DNA from 3 places in the Streptomyces sp. NPDC000410 genome. Region 2 is predicted to be linked to each of the others. Evidence: riboswitches for the same ligand, from Rfam matches in the RefSeq annotation. Region 2 holds a riboswitch; each other region holds the start of a gene.

Region 1 (6,476 bases), on a different contig from region 2:
CGGTCGAGAACCGGTCCCGGTCCCGGGCCATGTGCGCGCCTCCCCTTTACGTACGTACGTCCCCGGACACGGTACGGGACCGCGGCCGGGGACGTACGGACGACAGGGCGTCAGACGGTGATCAGCCCTCTTCGCGCTCGTCAGTCCGCGAAGCGACTGTGCTTGTCAGTCCGCCAAGCGACTGTGCCTACTGGTCCGCAAAGCGGAACCGCGGGAACGCCGAGCGGCCCGCGTACACCGCCGCGTCGTCGAGGATCTCCTCGATGCGCAGCAGCTGGTTGTACTTGGCGACGCGCTCGGAGCGGGCCGGGGCGCCGGTCTTGATCTGGCCGCAGTTGGTGGCGACGGCCAGGTCGGCGATGGTGACGTCCTCGGTCTCGCCGGAGCGGTGGGACATCATGCACTTGAAGCCGTTGCGCTGGGCCAGCTCGACGGCGTCGAGGGTCTCGGTCAGCGAGCCGATCTGGTTGACCTTGACCAGCAGGGCGTTGGCGGCGCCCTCCTCGATGCCGCGGCCGAGGCGCTCGGGGTTGGTGACGAACAGGTCGTCGCCGACGAGCTGGACCTTGCTGCCCAGCTTGTCCGTGATGACCTTCCAGCCGGCCCAGTCGTCCTCGAACAGCGGGTCCTCGATGGAGACGAGCGGGTACGCGGAGACGAGCTCCTCGTAGTACTCGGTCATCTCGGCGGCGGAGCGCTCCTTGCCCTCGAAGAGGTACTTGCCGTCCTTGTAGAACTCGGAGGCGGCCACGTCGAGCGCGAGGGCGATGTCCTGGCCGGGGGCGTAACCGGCTTCCTTGATGGCCTCGAGGATGAGGTCGAGGGCCTCACGGTTGGAGCCGAGGTTCGGGGCGAAGCCGCCCTCGTCGCCGAGGCCGGTGGACAGGCTGCGGGCCTTCAGCACCTTCTTGAGGGTGTGGTAGACCTCGGTGCCCCAGCGCAGGGCCTCGGAGAAGGACTCCGCGCCGATCGGCGCGATCATGAACTCCTGGATGTCCACGTTGGAGTCGGCGTGCGAGCCGCCGTTCAGGATGTTCATCATCGGAACGGGCAGCAGGTGCGCGTTCGGGCCGCCGAGGTAGCGGAAGAGCGGGAGGTCGGAGGCCTCGGACGCGGCGTGGGCCACGGCCAGGGAGACGCCGAGGATGGCGTTGGCGCCGAGGGAGCCCTTGTTGTCGGTGGCGTCCAGGTCGAACATCGCCTGGTCGATCAGGCGCTGCTCGGTGGCGTCGTATCCGACGAGCTCCGGGCCGATCTGCTCGATGACGGCGAGGACGGCCTTCTCGACACCCTTGCCCAGGTAGCGGTTCTGGTCTCCGTCACGGAGTTCAATGGCCTCGAACGCTCCGGTGGAGGCACCGGAGGGAACGGCAGCACGGCCGGTGCTGCCGTCGTCGAGGCCGACCTCGACCTCGACCGTGGGGTTGCCTCGGGAGTCCAGGATTTCCCGGGCTACGACGACGTCGATGGACGGCACGAGCATTCTCCTTCTGGGATGTGACGCTGACGGTGCAGGGTCGGTCGCGTTGGCCTTGCGACATGAGCGTCTCTAATCAGCTAAGCGATCCTATGCCAGACGTAGTGTCTGACGCGGGATGTGTCCATCGTGGAGGGGTGGCGTGGGCGTGTGGGTGGAAACCGGCGCCCAGTGCTGCTCCTCGCGGCCATTGGCCGGATGGGGTTCCCCCCGGACGAAGTCTGGGGGAGTGCGTGCTGATCGTTATCACGCCCTGGTGCCGGTGGGCTGCGCGAGGCAGCCGGGTCCGGTCCGTGTGAGCGTGTCCCTCCGGACGCTGGCCTGCCGGACCCGAGGGGCCGGAAGGGGAGGGTGCCCCGCGTCGCCTGGGCGCGGGGCGTGTGGAGCGTGGCCGGGTGGGTCCGTTCTTGGACCGGTCCCGGCTGGCCTCGTCGGCAGCGGTGACGACCGCGCCGACTTCGAGTCTGTCCACCACCGAGCGGATGACCATGGCGCCACTGGCGCGGTCGGTGACGGTCTTGGCCTGGTGGGTCAGACCACGTGCGGCGATACGTTGCCACGCGCCCGCATCGCGGTCGCCCTGGTAACGGCAGCCGGGGCAGATGGCCCATTTCCAGCCGGGCGTGGTGGGCCGGTCGGGGGCCTTGCGGTGCCGCAGCGGGGTTAAGCATTGCGGGCAGTGCTTGGAGGTGTTCGTGGCCGGGACCGTCACCACGGCGACACCCAGCTCGGCGGCGAGGTGCCGCATGCGTTCCACGATCTGCCCGCGCACCTGCTGAGACAGGCGGGTGTTCATCGTGCGGCCCATGCCCCGCGCTTCCATCGAACGCAGGTCTTCGATGTAGATCACGCTCGCCGAGGCGGCTATGGCCTGATCGACGGCCCAGCGGGCGGCAGACCAGGCCAGGGCGTCGTTCAGATTCGACCGGCGCTCGGACATGTGCCGAATCTCGTCGGCCAGGACCGCGTGCTTCGCGGTCAGTGTGTGCCGCTCGACCCCGGCGATGAGCCGCTGGTACTGGTCGGCCTTGGCGTGCAGGTGCTCGCTCTCCCGCCGTAGCCGGTGCTGCTTGGCGAGGACACCGGCGGTCCGGAACATGGCACCGGCACCGAGGGCGGTGATCCGCCCGTCGTCGTGCAGCCGGGCAGCACCGGCGGACAGCAGGGTGTTCAGTCCCCAGTCCACACCGAGCGCGACCGTGTGCCCGGTACGGGCTGCCTTCGGTACTGGGTGGGTGTAGGCGAGATCGGCCCGCACCCGGCCGCTGTCCAGACGCAGCGTGGGCAGGTGCAGCACCGCACCGGGCGGGATGGTCGGTGGCAGGCTGATGGGGCAGGCGACCCACGTCCAGTCCCCGTACGAGGCCGGGTCGGGCCGGGTGGGCAGTTGCAACCGCAGCAGCGCGCGGCCCGGCTCGCCGGCGCGTTCGATGGTGGCCTGCTGCCCGTCGCACGCGGACAGCAGCAGCATGCGGGCGATCGCCGGTGTTCCCTCCGCCTCGAACACATCGGCCGGCATCCGGCCGTGCCTGCGGGCGAATGTGGCGATCTGCCGGGTACGGGACGTGATCACACTGGACGGCAGATGCCGCCCATCCGGCACCGCATCACGGACCGCGTCCCATTCCTCAGCAGTCCGCTTCGCCGAATCAGCGGGCCAGGACGCGATGACCCCGACCGTCAGGTCAGCGCGCCACTTCGCCGAGCGGAGCGTACGCCCGGCCTGCTCCTGAGCCATCCGCACGATCCGGTCATTGACCCTGATGCCCTCGGGCGGTGCGATGGTCCAGCCAAGGCGGCGCAGCGCCATCCACGCCTGTGACGGCAGCGTGCGGCCGCCCGCGTCCACACCGGATGCCAGGACATCCACATCGTGCGTGCTCCAGTGCGCGGCCAGCAGCTCGGCGGCCATGGTGGACACGAGAGCAGTGGCCCATCCGACGCGCTCCGCGAGCACAGCCGATGGCAGGAGTTCGCCGGTTTTCTCGTCCAAGCCGGTGCGCAGCCAGCCACGGGCGCACGCGGTCCGGGCCGTCTGCCCTGCGGCGAGCGGCACCTTCCGGCTCCCCGCCGACCGGGCCATCGCGACCATCACCCTTCCGTGCCACTGGAGCTGTACTGCCATCCGATCAACGACACCCGCGAACAAAGGTCACACATTCGATCCGCGAATCCCCATACGGGGATACGCACCTCACACGGGATGAGGCGGCCGACAGCATCCCAGGCGACCTGCCCTCACCCGGACTCCGTCCGGAAACCCCGGCCCGGCGCTCATGGGGGGGAAGGGGCGCGCCGGGCCGGGGTGGCTGAGGGGGCCGGAGTGACTGGGGGGTCAGCTCAGGTGGAGCAGCTGGCCCGGGTAGATGACGTTGGCGTCACCGACGACGTCCTTGTTCAGGTCGAACAGCTTCTTCCAGCCGCCCTCGACCTTCTTCGCCGCGGCGATCGTGGCGAGGGTGTCGCCGGCCTTGACCTTGTACTCGCCGTCGCCCTTCTTGACGGCCTTGGCCGGGGCCGCCGCGGCGGGGCGCTCGGAGCGGGTGGTCGGGGCCTCGGCGCGCTGCGGGGCGGGCTCGGCGGTGTACGCGGCGTTGGACAGGCCCACGCCGCAGTGCGGCCAGGCACCCTTGCCCTGTCCGGCCAGGACCTTCTCGGCGACCGTGATCTGCTGCGACTTCGACGCCTGGTCGGCGGAGGCGGCGTACGCGGTGCCGCCGTACGCGGCCCAGGTGGAGGCGGAGAACTGCAGACCGCCGTAGTAGCCGTTGCCGGTGTTGATGGACCAGTTGCCGCCGGACTCGCACTGGGCGACGGCGTCCCACTCGGAGGAGGTCGCGGCGTTGGCGCCGCCGGCGGCCATCAGCGGGGCGACGATCGCGGCGCCGGTGACACCGGCGAGCGTGGCGAACCGCGAGGTCCGCCGGAGAACGGTCGGGCGGCGGCGCTCGCCCTTGCCGGAGAACAGCATGGAGATTCCCCTCACCGACGCCTGCGAGGTGAGCTGTCGGGTTCGGGCCCGTGAGTTGCCCGGCCGCGCGAACGTGCTCGCGCGGCTTCACCCCGAGCCGCCCCGGCCCTCAACGGGCGGGTGCGGCGCTTACCTTGGGTCCCCCGCTCCTGCCTACGGCGCGTGACGCGTCGACCGTTCCCTTCGACCGACGGCAGGATTCGGCGTGACGGTCGACGGGGCCCGCGATGGCGAGCGGTTCAGACCGTAGACACAGCTCTCCCCGATGTTCAAAGATGAACATCGGGGAGAAAACGCCCTTAACCACCTTGGGGAGATGTCCGTTTTCGCAGGTGAGAGGCGGGACGACCGGACCGGGCGGGCATAACCCGCCAGTTGGCCGGAAGAGACCCATATCTCACTTGCGCAGAAGCGGACATAAGCCCTCGAACTACTTCGGCTTCGACTCCGACTTCGACTCCGGCGCAGCCACCGGCGACGGCTTCTCCTTCAGGCCCAGATCAAGGCTCTGGCCAGGGAGGATGAGGTCGGGGTCGGAGCCGACGACCTCGGCGTTCGCGCCGTAGAGCGCGGACCAGCCGCCGGGGACCTTGTTCGCGTCCGCGATCGTCCACAGGTTGTCGCCGGGGCGGACGGTGTAGTCATCTTCGGTGGCGGCCGCCTCTCGTGCCGGTGTGTCACCTCGTGAGGCATGACGCCCGGATTCACGCTCGTTGACCGAATTGCCCGCCTCATCCTCATTGGTGGCCGGGGTGCCGCGATGCTTGCCGGAACCGGTGTCGCCCGCCGCCGGGGCGGGCGTGACGGACTCGGCAGGCCCGGCCGACTCGGTCAGCTCGGTCGACGCCGGATCCGACGGCTTCCCCTTGGGCTTCGCGGGCGAGGCCGATGCCGAGGGCGCGTCCGACGCCGGGGCCGAAGGCGCAGCCGCCGCGTCGGCCCCTTCACCGAACGAGGGCGCCTTGACGTTCTCCTTCGGGAGAGGCAGGACACCGGAGGTGTCGGCCGGGTCGACCGAGGGCTTCGCGCCCGGCACGAGCCCGGTGATCACCGCACAGCTGGGCCACGCCTCCTTGCCCTGCGCGGCGAACACCTTCTCGGCGACCGCGATCTGCTGCGAGCGGCTGGCGAGGTCGGCGCGTGCCGCGTACTCGGTACCGCCGAAGTCCTCCCAGGTCTCCTGCGAGAACTGGAGTCCGCCGTAGTAGCCGTTGCCGAAGTCGGCACTCCACATTCCGCCGGTCTCACAGTCCGCGACACGGTCCCAGGTGGTGGCGTCGGCGGCGGATGCCGAACCGGCGCCGAGCAGCGGGATGGCGATGGCCGATCCGGTCACCCCTGCCGCGACGACAAGTGCGGGTGCCTGACGGGGGCGACGATGCCGACCATTCCCGGAGCGCATGCGGTGGGCCTTTCGTGTGACTGCTGAGTCGTCGGTGAACGTAGCCGTATTCGAACACCGGTCACAAGTCGATGCAGTCCAGATAACGCGAAAGTCACAGAGTTGACTGACCGTCAGTAACTTGGCGGCGTGAACTCAACGGGCAGAGTGCGCAATCCACGCATAATGAGGCCGCCTCGCCAGCGCAAATCGGAAGGATCGGCTGCAAGTCGCAAGTCGGGCAACCTGGTCAGCAACGTCGCGAGCGCGGTCTGCCCTTCCAGCCGCGCGAGCGGGGCACCGAGGCAGTAGTGGATGCCGTGCCCGTATCCGAGGTGCTGGTTGTCCCTCCGGGCCAGGTCGAGCGTGTCCGGGTCGGCGAACCGGTCCGGATCCCGGTCGGCCGCGGCGAGTACGACGAGGACCGGGTCCCCCGCCGCGATGTCCTGCCCTCCGAGCGTGAGCGGCTCGGTGGCGAACCGCCAGGTGGCCAGCTCCACGGGCCCGTCGTAACGCAGCAGTTCCTCGACGCCGGTGGCGAGCAGGCCGCTCTCCCCGGCCGCGAGGGACTCCTGGAGCCTGCGGCGCTGCTCCGGGTGGCGCAGCAGCGTGTACATCCCGTTGCCGATGAGGTTGACCGTCGTCTC
Region 2 (6,476 bases):
GCCGCGAGGGCAACTCGGTCGGTGTGTACATGTGCACCGACCTGGACTGTTCCCTCTATGTGCGGGGCGCGAAGGCCGCGGTGCCCGGAGGCCGCTTCCAGGAGTCCCTCACGGTGGAGGAGCAGATCGAGCGGCTGAAGAACAATCTGTACGCGTTCCTCGACCGGCTCTGACCTCCTTCGACCGGGTCCGACCTCCTTCGGCCGAGTCCGACCTGCTCCGGCCGGGGGCCGACCGGCTCTGGCCTGCTCCGACCGGCTCACCGGCCCGGCGGAGGTGCGGTCAGGCCCCGGGGGTGGCAACACTGGATGTATGACAGCCAAGGCGCTCCTCGAGGGCGGGCCGGACGATCTGCAGGAGCGGATCGTGCCGATCACTCCGCCCGGAGTGGAGCTGAAGATTCCGCATCGCGGCGGGTACGAGCACTTCAAGGCCACGTCGCGCCACGAGGACAGTCCGGAGGGTCGGCTGCCCGTTTACGAATGGTGGGAGCGTACGGAGATCGCCGAGTAATCCCTGGTCAGAGGCGTATGAGGGCGTCCGGCGGCGCGCGGGCGCCCGCGTTTCGGGGTGCCCGGAGCGTAAATCGGCGCGGATCTTGCTCCTGATGGCGTAAGGTTGTGTTCACCGACGCGGGGTGGAGCAGCTCGGTAGCTCGCTGGGCTCATAACCCAGAGGTCGCAGGTTCAAATCCTGTCCCCGCTACTGAAACCGAAGGCCCGGATCCTCTTGGATCCGGGCCTTCGGCGTATCTCCGCATCTCCGAATCTGTCTCCGTATCGGCTTGACCTTTACGCAACGTCAAGATTTAGCGTGAAGGGCATGGAGTCGGAGTGGTCCATTCAGGAGATCGCCAAGAAGGCCGGGACGACCAGCCGCACGCTCAGGCACTACGGAGACCTGGGGTTGCTCGCACCGAGCCGGATCGGCGCCAACGGCTACCGCTACTACGACCAGGACGCCCTCGTCCGGCTGCAGCGGATCCTTCTGCTGCGCGAGCTGGGCCTCGGGCTGCCGGCGATCGCGCAGGTCCTGGAAGGCCAGCGGGACACGACCGCCGCCCTGCTGACGCATCTGCGGCTGCTGGAGCAGGAGCGGGAGCGCATCGGGCGGCAGATCGCCTCGGTGCGGACCACTCTCGACCGGACCGAGAGAGGAGAGGAACTCATGGCGGAAGAAGTCTTCGACGGCTTCGACCACACCCAGTACGAGCAGGAGGTCACCGAGCGCTGGGGTCGCGACGCGTACGAGAAGGGCGACCGCTGGTGGCGCTCGCTCAGCGCGGCGGAGAAGCGGGCCTTCCAGGAGCAGCAGGCCGCCATCGCCCGTGACTTCGGGAAGGCGGCGAAGGCCGGGCTCGCGCCGGACGGCGACGAGGCGCAGGAGATCGCGCGGCGGCAGTGCGAGTGGCTGTCGGGGACGAGCGCGCCGACGAAGTCGTACGTCATCGGGCTCGGCGAGATGTACGTCGCCGACCCGCGCTTCACGGCGAACTACGACCGGCACGGGGAGGGGACCGCGGTCTTCGTCCGGGACGCGATGAAGGTCTACGCGGAGCGCCACCTCAGCGCCTGACCGGCGACGGCTGATCAGCGACTGACCAGCCACTGACCAGCGACTGATCGGCGACGGCTGATCAGCGTCTGACCATCGACCGGACAGCCGCTGAACCGCGGCTGAGTCCTCGCGTCAGCGCGGTCACCGGGAGGGCCCCCGGTGATCAGCGAGCACGGCCCCGTAACCCGGTCGGCGGACGGCGAGTCGCCGTGCGGCGCGGCTCCGGCCAGCCTGGGTGGGGCGCGGTACCGTCCGCAGCCGTGGGCGGACCGCGCAGGGAGATCACTCGGGAGATCACTGGTGGGGCAGCGAGAGGGCGACGGCGACGGCGACGGCGACAGTGCCAACGGCAGCGCGGCCCATGGCGACGGCGAGGACGGCGGCACCCGGCGCGACGGTGCCCGCCGGCTCGTCCTGGCGCTGCCGGGGCTGGTCATCCTCATCGGCGTACTCTTCGACCTCGCCACCCCCGAGGCGTACACCGCCTCGCCGCTCTTCGCCGCCGCGCCGCTGATCGCGGCCCCGTTCTTCTCCTATCGCGGCACGCTGGTGACCGCCGTGGCCACCGTGGCCGCCGTGCTCGGACTGCACATCCACAACGGCACGATGACCCAGGTTCCGGCGACGACCGAATTCCTGACCGTCGTCACGGTGTCCGTTCTCGCCCTCTTCATCAACCGTGTCGTGCGCCGCAGCGGCGAGCGCCTGGCGTCCGCGCGCGTCATCGCGGAGGCCGCGCAGCGTGCCGTACTGCCCTCGCCCGCCGACCGGATCGGCGGGCTGCAGATCGCCGCGCGGTACGAGGCGGCGCAGGCGGACGCGTTCATCGGCGGGGACCTGTTCGCCGTGCAGGACACCCCGTTCGGGGTCCGGCTGGTGGTCGGGGACGTACGGGGGAAGGGGCTGGACGCGGTCGAGGCGGTGGCCGTCGTGCTGGGGGCGTTCCGGGAGGCCGCCGAGCAGGAGTCCACGCTGGAGGGGGTGGCCCAGCGGCTGGAGCGCGCGCTCGCGCGGGAGGGGACGCGGCGCTCCGGGCTCGACGCGTTCGAGGGCTTCACCACCGCCGTGCTCGCCGAGATCCCGCGCGGCGACGGCCGGGTCCGGGTGGTCAACCGGGGGCACCCCCCGCCGCTGCTCCTGCACGCGGACGGCGCACTGGAGCTGCTGGAGCCGGTCCGGCCCGCGCTGCCGCTCGGCATGGGCGATCTGGCCTCCTGGCCGGACCGGGCGGACGAGAGCGCGTACCCGCCGGGCGCGACCCTCCTCCTCTACACGGACGGACTCTCCGAGGCGCGGGACGCGCATGGCGTCTTCTACGATCCGCGCGAACGCCTCGGGGGCCGGATCTTCCCCGGCCCGGAGGAACTGCTGGACGCGCTCGTCGACGACGTACGGCGGCACACGGGCGGCGAGTCGACGGACGACATGGCGCTGCTGGCGGTCAGCCGGCCGGGGGAGCGGCAGCCGGAGCGGCGCAAAACGGTACCGGTGGTTCCGTAGACGTGTCCCGTGGGCGTGCTCCGTAGACACGAGTGCGCTACGGAACGTAGCCGAAGGGCGCCCCTCCGCATAACATTTGACGAACTGTCAGAAGATGGTGGTGACGGGATTCCGGTTGAGGGGCGGTCAACTCGCCCGATTCCGCCCGCTTGTGCCCTGGTAAGTCCATGGCGAGGGTGTTAATGATCAGCTGGAACGGCTTGGAATCACGACCGGGTGTCTATTAACGTTCGATAACGCAGCGCGGTCGTCCCAGCCGTCGCAAGAGACGGCACCGTGCGCACGCGCCGAATCCCGCAAGGGAACCGGGGAACCACCAATTGGGGTGAATCGGGCGCCTTCGTGGTGCTCGTAGGAGACCTTCCTGCTCCGAACCCGTCAGCTAACCCGGTAGGCGAGAAGGAAGGAAAGGAGCACGCCCCCGTGGCGTCAAACGAGCCTGCCCTCCAGGATCCCCCCACCACCGAGTGGGTCCCCACCGGCCAGTGGGCCCCCACCGCCGCGGGGGAGGAATGGAACCCGACGGAGGAGTCCGTCCGTCCGGTCCGCGGCAGGCACCGCGTCGTCAAGCAGCGCAATGGACTGGCCCGTAGCTCCACCGTCCTCGGTGTCGGCGTCATCGCGGCCGTCGGCGCGGGCGGTATGGCCACCGCGCAGGACAAGCCGCCGGTCTCCATATCCCTTCCCGACACCATCACGGACAACCTCCCGGACGCCAAGTCGCTGCCGGGTGTGGGCTCCCTTATCTCCGACTCGGACGAGGACGAGGCCGACGCGCAGAGCGGGAACGAGGCTCCCCTCACCACGCTTTCCATCGACTCCTCGGCGGACAGCGGCGCCGACGCCACCGCCGACGCGGGCGAGGCCCTGCGCGCCCGGATCCTCCAGCAGGCCGAGCAGCAGCAGGCCAAGGTCGACGCCGAGGCCAAGGCGGCCGCGGAGCAGGCGGCAGCGGAACAGGCCGCGGCGGAGGCCAAGAAGCAGCAGACCGCGGCCGAGGCCAAGGCCGCCGAGGAGAAGCGGAAGGCGGAGGCGGCGGCGAAGGCGGCTGCCGAGGAGGCGGCGCGCAAGGCGGAGGCCGAGCGGCTCGCCAAGCTCGCCGCGAGCTACTCCCTGCCGACGTCCTCGTACACGATCACTTCCACGTACGGCCAGGCCGGCTCGATGTGGTCCTCCGGCTACCACACCGGCCTCGACCTCGCCGCGCCCACGGGTACGCCGGCGAAGGCCGTGCACGGCGGCACCATCAAGTCGGCCGGTTGGTCGGGGTCGTACGGCTACCGCATCGTGCTGGAGCTCGAGGACGGCACCGAGGTCTGGTACTGCCACCTGTCGTCGATGACCGTCGGCGCCGGGCAGAAGGTCGGCACCGGCGAGACCATCGGCCGCGTCGGCGCCACCGGCAACGTCACGGGCCCGCACCTGCACCTGGAGGTGCACACGGCGGGCGGCGACGGCATCGACCCGATGGCGTGGCTGCGCGGCAAGGGCCTCACGGTCTAGGGCCGGATCTCACGAAGGCCCGTACGGCAGCTCTGGCACCGCCACCCGGCGACCGCCAGAGCTGCCGTTCTGTTGTCTCCCGTACGGTCCCTCACGTGTGTGGCGTGTGTGGCTAGCCGCGGTACGGGTTGTAGCCGTCGTAGTCCCGGTACGGCGGGGGCACCCACACCCGCCCCGTCGCCCGCGCCGCGTACGTCAGTGCCGGGCCCGCTATGTGCTTGCGCTGCCAGAGGTGGTGCAGCAGCTCCTGCTCGCGCGCGACGAAGTCCGGCCCCGCCGCCCCGCGGTGGGCCCGGTGACGCAGGAACGCGAGGGACGTCGCGAACGCCTCGTACTCGGACACGGCGCGGGCCGCCGCCGGACCGTGCCGGTGCCCCGCCATGTCACGGGCGACCGTGCGCGCGCGCATCGAGGAGAGGGCGAGCGGCTCGGCGGCGGAGAGCCAGCCGGCCGCGGCGTACGCGGGCAGCTGGGACGAGATCGTGCGCAGCTCGCGCTGGCGGGACCATATGGCGAGCCACGTCAGCAGGCCGACCGCGGGCAGCATGAACAGCCCGTACACCGCGAGGAAGCCCCAGGGGCTGAACACCGCCGACCCGTTCCACAGGGCGTGCATGCCCATCGCGACCAGGAGGCCGAGCAGCGGCAGCACGGTCCTGCGGAACCTGCGCCGCCGGGCGGTGAACGCCGCGATGCCGAAGCCGATACCGGTCATCACCGTGAAGAGCGGATGCGCGAACGGCGACATCACGATCCGGACGAAGAACGTCCCCGCGGTGATTGAGGCGAAGCCCGCGTGGCCGGACTCCTGGTCCTCGCCGAAGGCGCGGCCGAGATACAGGATGTTCTCGGTGAAGGCGAAGCCGGTCGCCGTGAAGCCGGCGACGACGACTCCGTCGACGAGCCCCGTGAAGTCCCGTCTTCGGAAGAGGAAGATCAGCAGGATCGCGGCGGCCTTGGCGCTCTCCTCGACGACCGGGGCGACCACCGTCGCCCCGATGGTGTTGGCGGAGGCCGGGTCGGCCGTGGCGGTGGCTATCCACTGGGTCGCGAACGAGTTCGCGATGATGGCGACGAGCGCGGCGGCGAAGGCGCCCCAGGCGAAGGCGAAGAACAGGTTCCGCCAGGGGCCCGGCTCGACCCGGTCCAGCCAGCGGAACGCCGCCAGCAGCAGCGGAACGGGCAGCAGGGCCAGGCCGAGGCCGACCATGAAGCCCTGGGTGCCGGTCTGTTCGCGGACCAGCGCGAGGATCACCAGCGCGGAGAGGGCGAGGAGCGTGATCACGGCCCCGGCGCGCACGGCTTTGCTGCGCCAGAAGGCGCGGCGCGGTTTGTAGCGCCACTGCGCGCGCTCCGGGACGGCTTCGAACAGCGGCTGCTCGTCGCACGCCGGAACGGCGGGGTGGGGCTGGGGCCGCGTGGGCTGCGGGGACGTGTCGGACACCTAATGACCCTAACGACCGCCACTGACAGCGCGAAGGTACTTTTGGCGCGACTTCGCCACTGCTTTCGTCGTCGCGGTGGCTGTCGCTGTCGGTATGACGTCAGCCGCTGCTTGGTCGCTGCTTCGCTGCTGCTGCTCCGCTGCTTGGCCGCTGCTTCGCTGCTTGGCCGCTGCTGCTCGGCTGCTTCGCCGCTGATGCTCCGCTACTTCCGGCGGAACAGCAGGTCGTGCACCACATGGCCCTTGTCGAGCCCCTGTCCCTCGAACCGCGTCAGCGGGCGGAAGGCGGGTCGGGGCGCGTAGCCGCCGTCCGGCTGTGTGTTCTCGAAGTCCGGGTGCGCGGAGAGCACCTCGAGCATCTGCTCGGCGTACGGCTCCCAGTCGGTCGCGCAGTGCAGGACGGCCCCCGGCTTCATCCGGGTCGCGGCGAGGGTCAGGAACTCCGGCTGGATCAGCCGGCGCTTGTGGTGCC
Region 3 (6,476 bases), on a different contig from region 2:
CGAATTTGCTGAATTCTCGCGGGGAATGCGGAGCGGAGCCGCGCACCACCTTCATCGGTGCGCGGCTCCGCCGCTTTATACGCGTTTACGCGCGGCGAAATCCCACAAAGGGAAATCTCCGATGCGAATACTTCTTGTATACGTCGGCCATGTTAATGACGGCCGCTCACCGTGTTTACGGAGTGTTGCGAAGCCCTCACCACCACACCGGTGCGCAGCCGGTGCGCGCCGTTCGCCCGCTCCGCGTGCATCGCGGTGAGCGCCCTGGCCCGCTCCGCGTCACCGCGCGCCACGGCGTCCACGATCGCGCCGTGCTCGGCCCACGACTCCAGGGGCCGGGCCGGCTGCTCGACGGCGTACATCCAGGCGGTCTTGTGCCGGAGCTGGGTGAGCAGGGCGGTGAGGCCGGGACTGCCGCAGGCCTGGGCGAGGGTCTCGTGGAACCAGGCGCCGAGCGAGCGCAGGTCCTCGCCCTGACCCCGCCGCGCCCGCTCCTGGCCCAGTCTGACCAGGCCGCGCAGCACCTTGAGGTGCGCCTCCGTGCGCCGCTGGGCCGCGCGCGCCGCACCCAGCGGCTCCAGCAGCATCCTGATCTCCAGCAGATCGGCGGCCTCCTGCTCGGTGGGCTCGGCGACGCAGGCTCCGGCGTGCCTGCGGGTGACCACGAAGCCCTCCGACTCCAGGGTGCGCAGCGCTTCGCGCACCGGTACGCGGGATACGCCGTAGCGGCGCGCCAGCTGCTCCTCGGTGAGCCGGCTGCCGCGCTCGAAGACACCGGTGATGATGTCGTCGCGGATCGCCGCGCATACCGAGCGCGCTGGAATGCGCATACCGAACCTCCGCTTTAATCCTCGCGAAACCCGTGGATCTCTGCCCGATCGCCCTGCCTGTCCGGTGACTCTATTGCAAGGGGACGGAATTTCCGACGGCGAACGGGAATCCATGGATATCTTTTGGCCGGAAGACGACGAAGGCCCCGGCTCGGTTCATCCCGAGCCGGGGCCTTCGCTGAAGATCTCAGACGCCGAAGATCTCAGACACTGAAGGTCTCAGACGTTCACGCCGTGCGCGCGCAGATACGCGACCGGGTCGATGTCGGAGCCGTAGTCCTCGCCCGTACGGGCCTCGAAGTGGAGGTGCGGACCGGTCGAGTTGCCGGTCGATCCGGCGCGGCCTATCTGCTGGCCGGGGGTGACGGTCTGGCCGACCGAGACGTCGATCGACGCCAGGTGGCCGTACTGGGTGTACGTACCGTCGTTCATCTTGATGACGATGTTGTTGCCGTACGCGCCGCCCCAGCCGGCCTCCACGACCTTGCCGGAGCCGACGGCCACGACCGAAGTGCCGGAGGCGGCATGGAAGTCGACGCCGGTGTGGCTGCCGGAGGACCAGAGCGAGCTGCCCGCCTGGTAGCTGGTGCTGACGTACGAGCCGGCGACCGGGAGGGTGTACGACATCAGGCGCTTGCGCTCGGCCTCGCGGGCGGCGCGCTCCTCGGCCTCGCGGGCCGCCTCGGCGCGGGCCTCCGCCTTGCGCTTCGCCTCGGCCTCGGCCTTCGCCTGGGCGGCGGCGAGGTCGGCCTCCAGCTGCTGGGCCTCGGCCTGGGCGTCGATCTGCTCGGCGAGGTAGTCGGGAGCGACGATGGCCTGGGTCAGGCCGGTGTCTTCGAGGGAGAGGCTTTCCGCTTCGGCGGCGACCGCCGGGGAGGCGAGGGTTCCGATGACTCCGGTGGTGGCGAGGGTCGCGACTCCGGCCACGCCCGCGCTCCTGCGCGACAGCCGGCTCGGACCACGATGCTTCCCGGTGGCACGGGTGAACGCCATGTAGTGGCTGATCCTTTCCTTCCTTCTCGCCTACCGGGTTAGCTGACGGGTTCGGAGCAGGAAGGTCTCCTACGGGCCCCTCCGCACCGGGTGCGAAGGCGTCCGATTCACCCCAGGGGACATGTGGGTCCCCGGCTCCCCAGGCTCGCGCCGGACGGGGACTCGGCGATGGCTGCCCGATGCCGCGGGTGCGGCTGGTGCAACTGACGGGCAGCGCAGAAGACGCTAAGCGGGAGATCATTCAATCACCAAACAGACACGCCGATTTGTAGTGCATGCCACAGGGCAGACACCTACATCCCCCCTCGAAGCGGACATAAAAAGGACCCCGGTGGCATGCCTGCCGGCCGGGGTCCCTCTCGGCCCTCTTCGGGCCCTCTCGGCTCAATCAGCCCGTGACAACGGTCACTTCACCGATGCCGAGCTCCCGGATCGGGTCCTCGATCTCGTGTGCGTCCCCGACGAGGACCGTGACGAGCCGGTCCACCGGGAAGGCGTTGACTGCCGCGGCCGTCGCCTCGACCGTGCCGGTCTCCGCCAGGCGCGCGTACAGCTGGGCCTGGTAGTCGTCCGGAAGGCCCTGCTCGACCTGGTCGGCCAGCGTGCCCGCCACGGACGCCGCCGTCTCGTACTTCAGCGGGGCCACACCCACCAGATTCTGCACGGCGACATCGCGCTCGGCGTCGGTCAGCCCCTCCGCGGCGAGCGTGCGCAGCACCTTGAAGAGGTCGTCCAGCGCCGGTCCCGTGTTCGGCGTGTCCACGGAGCCGCTGATGGCGAGCATCGCGGCGCCCGTGGCCCCGCCCGGGGCGGTCGGGGCCGTGGAGCGCAGCACCTGCCCGAAGGAGCGCACGCCGTACGTGTAGCCCTTCTCCTCGCGCAGGACGCGGTCCAGGCGGGAGGTGAGGGTGCCGCCCAGGCAGTAGGTGCCGAGGACCTGGGCCGACCAGACCCGGTCGTGGCGGTCCGCGCCGATCCGGCCGATCAGCAGCTGGGTCTGGACGGCTCCGGGGCGGTCCACGATGATGACGCGGCCCGTGTCGTCGGCGGTGATCGGCGGCATCGGACGGCTCTCCGCCTTGTCGCCGGTCCAGGCGCCGAGCGTGTCGGCGAGCACCGCGTCGAGGTCGACGCCGGTGAGGTCGCCGACGATGACGGCGGTGGCCATCGAGGGGCGGACGTGCGCCTCGTAGAAGGCGCGTACGGCTGCCGAGTCGATGCGCTCCACCGTCTCCTCGGTGCCCTGACGGGGGCGCGACATCCGGGAGGTGGCCGGGAACAGCTGCCGGGAGAGCTCCTTGGCCGCCCGGCGGGCCGGGTTCGCGGTCTCGTGCGGGATCTCGTCCAGCCGGTTCTGTACGAGACGCTCGACCTCGCTGTCGGCGAACAGCGGCGCGCGCAGCGCCTCGGCGACCAGGCCGAGGGCCTTGGGCAGCCGGGAGACGGGGACCTCCAGCGAGACCCGGACGCCGGGGTGGTCGGCGTGCGCGTCGAGCGTGGCGCCGCACCGCTCCAGCTCCGCGGCGAACTCCTCCGCCGTGTGCTTGTCCGTGCCCTCGGAGAGCGCCCGCGCCATGATCGTGGCGACGCCGTCCAGGCCCTCGGGCTCGGCGTCCAGCGGGGCGTCGAGGAAGATCTCGACCGCCACGACCTGCTGGCCGGGGCGGTGGCAGCGCAGGACCGTCAGTCCGTTGCCGAGCGCGCCGCGGTCGGGGGCGGGGAAGGCCCACGGCTTGGCCTCGCCCGGCTGCGGCTGCGGGTGGAAGTCCATGGTCACGGCAGCGTCGGTCACTGGACCGCTCCCTCTTCGTCGTCGTTGTCCTCGGTGGCCGCGAGCGGCTCGTACACCAGCACCGCCCTGTTGTCGGGGCGCAGCCGGGCCTGGGCGACCGCCTGGACCTCCTCGGGGGTGATGTCGAGGACCCGCGAGACCGCGCTGAGCGCCAGCTGGGGGTCGCCGAACAGCACCGCGTACCGGCAGAGTTCGTCGGCGCGGCCCGCGACCGTGCCGAGCCGGTCCAGCCACTCGCGCTCCAGCTGGGCCTGTGCGCGCTCCATCTCCTCGGCCGTGGGGCCCTCGGCGGCGAACCGGGCCAGCTCGTCGTCGACGGCGGCCTCGATGTCGGGCACCTCGACCCCGGCGGACGTCTTCACGTCCAGCCAGCCGAGCGAGGGGGCCCCTGCGAGCCGCAGCAGGCCGAAGCCCGCGGCGACGGCCGTGCGGTCGCGGCGCACCAGGCGGTTGTGCAGCCGGGACGACTCGCCGCCGCCGAGGACGGTGAGCGCCAGGTCGGCGGCGTCGCACTCGCGGGTGCCGTCGTGCGGCAGCCGGTAGGCGGCCATCAGGGCGCGGGCGGGCACCTCCTCGACGACCTCCTCGCGCAGCTGCTGCCCGATGATCTCGGGGAGGGAGCCGTCGCGCGGCGCCTGCTTGCCGTCGTGGGACGGGATGGAGCCGAAGTACTTCTCGACCCAGGCGAGGGTCTGCTCGGGGTCGATGTCTCCGACGACCGACAGCACCGCGTTGTTCGGCGCGTAGTACGTACGGAAGAAGGTCCGCGCGTCCTCCAGCGTCGCCGCGTCCAGGTCGGCCATGGAGCCGATCGGGGTGTGGTGGTACGGGTGGCCCTCGGGGTAGGCGAGGGCGGTCAGCTTCTCGAAGGCCGTGCCGTACGGCACGTTGTCGTAGCGCTGGCGGCGCTCGTTCTTGACGACGTCGCGCTGGTTCTCCATGGACTCGTCGTCGAGTGCGGCGAGCAGCGAGCCCATGCGGTCGGCCTCCAGCCAGAGCGCGAGCTCCAGCTGGTGGGTGGGCATGGTCTCGAAATAGTTGGTGCGCTCGAAGCTGGTGGTGCCGTTGAGCGAACCGCCGGCCCCCTGGACCAGCTCGAAGTGCCCGTTGCCGTGCACCTGCTTCGAGCCCTGGAACATCAGGTGCTCGAAGAGGTGAGCCAGGCCCGTACGGCCCTTGACCTCGTGGCGCGAACCGACGTCGTACCAGAGGCAGACGGCGGCGACCGGGGTCAGGTGGTCCTCGGAGAGCACCACGCGCAGGCCGTTGGCCAGGCGGTGCTCGGTCGCTGTCAGGCCGCCGGAGCCGGCCTGCGCTGTGGCCGTGTGACCCATGGGCATGTAGTCCCTTCGATCGCGTTGCTTGATGTCCTGCCACTGTATGCAAGCGTGCCGACACCTGGCGAAGTTCCCTGTGGACAACCCGGCTGAGTTCCCGGTGGTTCGGCCCACTGTTCCGGGTCGCGGTCCGGCTTGTCAGTGGGACAGTCCACAATGGTCCGCGTCAGTTCCCGTTCATGTTGGTGAAGGAGCCGCAGCAGCGATGGCCCGCCGCAGCACGAAGACCCCGCCGCCCGACGACTTCGAGGAGAAGATCCTCGACATCGACGTCGTCGACGAAATGCAGGGCTCCTTCCTCGAGTACGCGTACTCGGTGATCTACTCCCGGGCCCTGCCGGACGCGCGGGACGGGATGAAGCCCGTGCACCGCCGGATCGTTTACCAGATGAACGAGATGGGGGTGCGGCCCGACCGGGGCTATGTGAAGTGCGCCCGTGTCGTCGGCGAGGTCATGGGCAAGCTCCACCCGCACGGTGACGCGTCGATCTACGACGCGCTGGTGCGCATGGCGCAGCCCTTCTCCATGCGCCTCCCGCTGGTCGACGGCCACGGCAACTTCGGTTCGCTCGGCAACGACGACCCCCCGGCCGCCATGCGGTACACGGAATGCCGGATGGCCGACGCGACCAGCCTGATGACCGAGTCGATCGACGAGGACACGGTCGACTTCTCCCCGAACTACGACGGCCAGGAGCGCGAGCCCGTCGCGCTGCCCGCCGCCTTCCCCAACCTTCTGGTCAACGGGGCCTCCGGCATCGCGGTCGGCATGGCGACGAACATGCCGCCGCACAACCTGGGCGAGGTCATCGCCGCCGCCCGGCATCTGATCCGTCACCCGGGCGCCGACCTGGAGACGCTGATGCGTTTCGTCCCGGGCCCCGACCTTCCGACCGGCGGCCGGATCGTCGGCCTGTCCGGGATCAAGGACGCGTACGAGTCGGGCCGCGGCACCTTCAAGATCCGCGCGACCGCGACCGTCGAGGACGTGACGCCGCGCCGCAAGGGCCTCGTCGTCACCGAGCTGCCCTTCACGGTCGGCCCCGAGAAGGTGATCTCGAAGATCAAGGACCTCGTCGGCTCGAAGAAGCTCCAGGGCATCGCGGACGTCAAGGACCTCACGGACCGTGCGCACGGCCTGCGCCTCGTGATCGAGATCAAGAACGGCTTCATCCCGGAGGCCGTCCTCGAGCAGCTCTACAAGCTGACGCCGATGGAGGAGTCCTTCGGCATCAACAATGTGGCGCTGGTCGACGGCCAGCCGCTGACCCTGGGCCTCAAGGAGCTGCTGGAGGTCTATCTCGACCACCGCTTCGACGTCGTACGGCGCCGCAGCGAGTTCCGCCGGGGCAAGAAGAGCGACCGGCTGCACCTGGTCGAGGGCCTGCTCGTGGCCCTGCTGGACATCGACGAGGTCATCCGCCTCATCCGCTCCAGTGAGAACTCGGCACAGGCGAAGGGGCGCCTCATCGCGCACTTCTCGCTCAGCGAGGTCCAGACGCAGTACATCCTGGACACCCCGCT

What was found. Region 2 has a riboswitch for cyclic di-AMP ahead of ABT342_RS05400 (M23 family metallopeptidase). Riboswitches for the same ligand answer to the same signal wherever they lie in the genome.
Region 1: it holds a riboswitch for cyclic di-AMP, as region 2 does, so the genes downstream of both, ABT342_RS26845 (transglycosylase family protein) here and ABT342_RS05400 (M23 family metallopeptidase) in region 2, are expected to answer to the same signal.
Region 3: it holds a riboswitch for cyclic di-AMP, as region 2 does, so the genes downstream of both, ABT342_RS17115 (M23 family metallopeptidase) here and ABT342_RS05400 (M23 family metallopeptidase) in region 2, are expected to answer to the same signal.

The regions. Positions count from the first base shown of each region.
Region 1 covers NZ_JBEPDM010000033.1:51,585-58,060, reverse strand. The annotation lists gene ABT342_RS26860 (FtsB family cell division protein) at 1-31, opposite strand, end outside; gene eno (phosphopyruvate hydratase) at 188-1,483, opposite strand; gene ABT342_RS26850 (zinc ribbon domain-containing protein) at 1,554-3,602, opposite strand; gene ABT342_RS26845 (transglycosylase family protein) at 3,813-4,448, opposite strand; cyclic di-AMP (ydaO/yuaA leader) riboswitch at 4,452-4,586, opposite strand; gene ABT342_RS26840 (transglycosylase family protein) at 4,879-5,850, opposite strand; gene ABT342_RS26835 (cytochrome P450 family protein) at 5,964-6,476, opposite strand, start outside.
Region 2 covers NZ_JBEPDM010000003.1:15,731-22,206, reverse strand. The annotation lists gene ABT342_RS05425 (FBP domain-containing protein) at 1-173, shown strand, start outside; gene ABT342_RS05420 (DUF5988 family protein) at 313-513, shown strand; tRNA gene ABT342_RS05415 (tRNA-Met) at 632-705, shown strand; gene ABT342_RS05410 (MerR family transcriptional regulator) at 823-1,575, shown strand; gene ABT342_RS05405 (PP2C family protein-serine/threonine phosphatase) at 1,858-3,057, shown strand; cyclic di-AMP (ydaO/yuaA leader) riboswitch at 3,333-3,469, shown strand; gene ABT342_RS05400 (M23 family metallopeptidase) at 3,481-4,560, shown strand; gene ABT342_RS05395 (PrsW family intramembrane metalloprotease) at 4,673-6,004, opposite strand; gene trmB (tRNA (guanosine(46)-N7)-methyltransferase TrmB) at 6,208-6,476, opposite strand, start outside.
Region 3 covers NZ_JBEPDM010000014.1:33,984-40,459, forward strand. The annotation lists gene ABT342_RS17110 (GntR family transcriptional regulator) at 153-830, opposite strand; gene ABT342_RS17115 (M23 family metallopeptidase) at 1,050-1,823, opposite strand; cyclic di-AMP (ydaO/yuaA leader) riboswitch at 1,837-2,001, opposite strand; gene ABT342_RS17120 (M16 family metallopeptidase) at 2,212-3,594, opposite strand; gene ABT342_RS17125 (M16 family metallopeptidase) at 3,612-4,949, opposite strand; gene ABT342_RS17130 (DNA gyrase/topoisomerase IV subunit A) at 5,158-6,476, shown strand, end outside.